Regions from separate parts of the Paenibacillus crassostreae genome, predicted to be linked through region 2. Evidence: a T-box and tRNA genes for the amino acid it is inferred to sense, from the RefSeq annotation. Region 2 holds a T-box; the other holds one or more tRNA genes.
What was found. The T-box of region 2 lies ahead of trpS (tryptophan--tRNA ligase). A T-box ahead of a tRNA ligase gene usually reads a tRNA of that ligase, here a tRNA-Trp.
Positions count from the first base shown of each region.

Region 1 (2,172 bases), 1.5 Mb from region 2:
TAAGCGTGAAGCCCCCCTCAAGATGAGATTTCCCAATTAGTAAGACCCCTTGAAGACTACGAGGTAGATAGGTTGGAGGTGGAAGTGCAGTAATGCACGGAGCTGACCAATACTAATCGGTCGAGGGCTTATCCTAAAAGTTTTCCGTAGGAAAACTAACTTCGGAAGCGTTACGCTTTGCATCGAAGGAAGAACTACGGAGACAAGTGTTTCAATGCAGATTCGTTCGTATCTAGTTTTCAGGTGATCAAACATCTGATAGCTTTAAAATTTATTTACACTTTTGTGATGAACCAAATTTTAAAGTAATGATTATTCCCTGATAGCTCAGTTGGTAGAGCACTCGACTGTTAATCGAGTTGTCACAGGTTCGAGTCCTGTTCGGGGAGCCATTATGGAGAGGTGTCCGAGCTGGCCGAAGGAGCACGATTGGAAATCGTGTAGGCGCCACAAGCGTCTCGAGGGTTCGAATCCCTCTCTCTCCGCCATAAAGTTTTCATAAGGCCCGTTGGTCAAGTGGTTAAGACACCTCCCTTTCACGGAGGTAACAGGGGTTCGAGTCCCCTACGGGTCACCAATTATTATTAAGATTTTTGAATTAATACTTGATTTAATTTCGAGTTATCTGTTATGATAAACATTATATCTCTTATGGAGGCTTAGCTCAGCTGGGAGAGCATCTGCCTTACAAGCAGAGGGTCGGGGGTTCGATCCCCTCAGCCTCCACCATGAATATTAATTAATGACGCGGGGTGGAGCAGCCCGGTAGCTCGTCGGGCTCATAACCCGAAGGCCGCAGGTTCAAATCCTGCCCCCGCAACCAATTAAATCTATGTGGAACCGTGGTGTAGTTGGCCTAACATGCCTGCCTGTCACGCAGGAGATCGCGGGTTCGAATCCCGTCGGTTCCGCCATTATTATTTCTAAATATGGCTCGGTAGCTCAGTCGGTAGAGCAGAGGACTGAAAATCCTCGTGTCAGCGGTTCGATTCCGTTCCGAGCCACCATTGTTTTTTAAAGATTTGTTATAGGTGCGCCGGTGTAGCTCAACTGGTAGAGCAACTGACTTGTAATCAGTAGGTTGGGGGTTCAAGTCCTCTCGCCGGCACCATTTGGAGGCTTAGTGAAGTGGCTAAACACGGCAGACTGTAAATCTGCTCTCTACGAGTTCGGTGGTTCGAATCCATCAGCCTCCACCATTTCTTTTTAGGGGCATAGTTTAAAGGTAGAACAACGGTCTCCAAAACCGTTGGTGTGGGTTCAATTCCTGCTGCCCCTGCCAATAAGAAATCAAAATTTAAATATGGCGGTCGTGGCGAAGTGGTTAACGCACCGGATTGTGGTTCCGGCATTCGTGGGTTCGAGACCCATCGGTCGCCCCATTTTATTTAAATTTTAGATCTCATTTCAATCAGTATCATAAATAATAATATGGCGGTCGTGGCGAAGTGGTTAACGCACCGGATTGTGGTTCCGGCATTCGTGGGTTCGAGACCCATCGGTCGCCCCATTTATTTCTAAATTGTTGGGAATTAGCCAAGCGGTAAGGCAACGGACTTTGACTCCGTCATGCATAGGTTCAAATCCTATATTCCCAGCCATTTATATGCGGACGTGGCTCAGCGGTAGAGCATCGCCTTGCCAAGGCGAGGGTCGCGGGTTCGATTCCCGTCGTCCGCTCCATTTTATACATGGCGCCATAGCCAAGTGGTAAGGCACAGCTCTGCAAAAGCTTTATCCCCAGTTCAAATCTGGGTGGCGCCTCCATTATTTACGCGGGAGTGGCGGAATCGGCAGACGCACAGGACTTAAAATCCTGCGGTAGGTGACTATCGTACCAGTTCAAGTCTGGTCTTCCGCACCATTTAAGTTATAGTATTTGCGCCCTTAGCTCAGCTGGATAGAGCGTTTGACTACGAATCAAAAGGCCAGGAGTTCGAATCTCTTAGGGCGCACCACTATTGTTGAAGTATTATAATGTGCCGGCGTGGCGGAATGGCAGACGCGCTCGACTCAAAATCGAGAGGGAAACCGTGGAGGTTCGAGTCCTCTCGCCGGTATATAACGAAAAAGGTTTATAGGATTGCTTATCTAAGCAATTTTATAAACCTTTTTTTATAAATATAAGGAAGTATAAGTTTCACTTGAATCAATTTCATAATCGCCGATGCA
Region 1 covers NZ_CP017770.1:3,431,319-3,433,490, forward strand. The annotation lists rRNA gene LPB68_RS15730 (23S ribosomal RNA) at 1-136, shown strand, start outside; tRNA gene LPB68_RS15735 (tRNA-Asn) at 317-392, shown strand; tRNA gene LPB68_RS15740 (tRNA-Ser) at 397-488, shown strand; tRNA gene LPB68_RS15745 (tRNA-Glu) at 503-577, shown strand; tRNA gene LPB68_RS15750 (tRNA-Val) at 654-729, shown strand; tRNA gene LPB68_RS15755 (tRNA-Met) at 747-823, shown strand; tRNA gene LPB68_RS15760 (tRNA-Asp) at 837-914, shown strand; tRNA gene LPB68_RS15765 (tRNA-Phe) at 932-1,007, shown strand; tRNA gene LPB68_RS15770 (tRNA-Thr) at 1,036-1,111, shown strand; tRNA gene LPB68_RS15775 (tRNA-Tyr) at 1,115-1,199, shown strand; tRNA gene LPB68_RS15780 (tRNA-Trp) at 1,209-1,282, shown strand; tRNA gene LPB68_RS15785 (tRNA-His) at 1,307-1,382, shown strand; tRNA gene LPB68_RS15790 (tRNA-His) at 1,435-1,510, shown strand; tRNA gene LPB68_RS15795 (tRNA-Gln) at 1,527-1,601, shown strand; tRNA gene LPB68_RS15800 (tRNA-Gly) at 1,609-1,683, shown strand; tRNA gene LPB68_RS15805 (tRNA-Cys) at 1,694-1,767, shown strand; tRNA gene LPB68_RS15810 (tRNA-Leu) at 1,776-1,864, shown strand; tRNA gene LPB68_RS15815 (tRNA-Arg) at 1,882-1,958, shown strand; tRNA gene LPB68_RS15820 (tRNA-Leu) at 1,982-2,060, shown strand.
Region 1: it has a tRNA-Trp gene. The T-box ahead of trpS (tryptophan--tRNA ligase) is inferred to sense a tRNA for this amino acid. The anticodon was not compared.

Region 2 (2,172 bases):
GTAAAGAGCTATTACTGTCATGTAAATGCAATGTATCGTGGATAAAGCAAAAAAAGGACTAATCCCTCGGGTCAACTTTGACCGTTTGGGATAGCCCTATTTCTATTAAATCAACATTGAATACCATTAGAATAAAGCAAACTACCCGTTATTACGACCTGATAGTTGTTGTTCTGCTAACTGAACAAGTCGTTTGGTAATATATCCTCCCAAAGAACCAGTTTCACGGGAAGTGTAATTGCCATAGTAACCATCTTGAGGAATTTGAACACCTAATTCTTGGGCAGCTTCCATTTTTAATTGTTGCAAAGCTGCAGTAGCTTGAGGGACTACCAAGTTATTGGAACGACCGCTCCGACCTTGATTTTGTTGACCTGCTTGACCCATGTTTGTCACCTCCTTAGTAAGTAATGAGGTTATTATGGATTTAAACATATGAAAACATACAACAAGATGGTCGGTTTAGAAGTGGTAATTATTAGTTCAAACCACTTCATTTTCCTTTGGTGACTTGATTCATATTTGACAATAAGGGCTGCTGAGTCTTATGATTGCAGGTATATAACATGAAAAGATATAATGCGATGACAGGGACAAGTAAGTATCATTAGATGACCTTCAGAAAGCCGGTGGTTGATGCAAACCGGTGGTGTCGATGTACTGAATGGGCCCTTGAGTGCCAAGTTGAACGGGAAGATTTAATTTCCTTAATAGACTGGCCGTGTTTTCCACGTTACGGAAGTTGAAGGTCGCAAATGTTGTGCTTTGCTATTTGCGATAAATAAGGGTGGCACCACGGTCTCACGTCCCTTGCGGATGATGGGCCTTTTTCTGTTGTTTATTTTATATACAAAATATGGGAGGGATTACATTGAAAAAAGTACTTTCAGGCATAACACCTAGTGGAAGATTAACGTTGGGAAATTATATTGGAGCTATGAAGAATTTCGTGAAATTGCAGGATGAATATCAATGTTATTTCATGGTCGCTGATCTACATGCAATTACGGTACCACAGGAACCAGAAGATCTTCGGGAAAGATCAGAAGCGAACGCAGCGTTATATATTGCAGCAGGAATTGATGCTTCCAAATCAAATGTATTCTTGCAATCTGCGGTACATCAGCATGCGGAGCTCGGTTGGTTATTGACGACGTTAACATCCATGGGTGAGTTAGAGCGTATGACTCAGTATAAGGATAAATCAAATGGTAAGGAATCTGTTGGTGCAGGTCTATTTGTGTATCCATCGCTCATGGCTGCAGATATATTGCTATATAACGCAGATTTAGTTCCAGTGGGCGAAGATCAGAAACAGCATTTGGAGTTAACGCGGGATCTAGCAGGACGCTTCAATCACCGTTATGGGGAATGCTTTACCATGCCAGAACCCTATATTCCCAAAGTTGGAGCTCGCGTGATGTGTCTTGATGATGCTAGCAAAAAAATGAGTAAAAGTAGCACTGTCCCTGCAAGCTATATTGCTTTATTAGATGAACCAGATGTGATTCGTAAAAAGATCAGTAGAGCAACAACAGATTCAGGTGCAGAGGTTAGATATGATGTAGAGACTAAGCCGGAGATCAGTAATCTGATGAGTATTTATGCGGAATGTTCAGGATTATCTCTTGAAGATATTCGTTTGAAGTATGAAGGGAAGATGTATGGTGGCTTCAAGAAAGAGCTTGCAGAGGTTATCGTGAATACACTTGAACCTCTGCAGAAACGTTATTATGAAATCCGTGAGTCTGGCGAAATCCATGACATCTTAGCTCAAGGAGCTAACAATGCCAGTGAAATTGCCAGTAGCGTACTAGATGATGTGAAACAACGCATGGGATTTCTACCTTCGAAGCACTAATTAACATCTTCTATAGATGACTTTCTACGTTTAGCTTTGATGACGAAGCCCCAACCAATGTTACAGACAGCTAATGCAGTTAATAGAAATGCAAGCCAGCCTGAATGACTAATAGCGATAGCTGCTATTGCCAACAGGATAATGGATGAAGCTGCGAACCATAATGAAAGACCTTTGCTCATGTTAAAAACCTCCAGTATTTTATTAGATGAATAAAGTATAATGTTCTTCCATGAAGCCATACTAAGCTTGCAAGCTTGCACTTCATTACAGAAACAGAAGTGAAAGGAGATTATACTATGGCTCGAGGA
Region 2 covers NZ_CP017770.1:1,881,893-1,884,064, reverse strand. The annotation lists gene LPB68_RS08930 (alpha/beta-type small acid-soluble spore protein) at 142-387, opposite strand; T-box leader at 576-814, shown strand; gene trpS (tryptophan--tRNA ligase) at 872-1,861, shown strand; gene LPB68_RS08920 (hypothetical protein) at 1,858-2,043, opposite strand; gene LPB68_RS08915 (alpha/beta-type small acid-soluble spore protein) at 2,161-2,172, shown strand, end outside.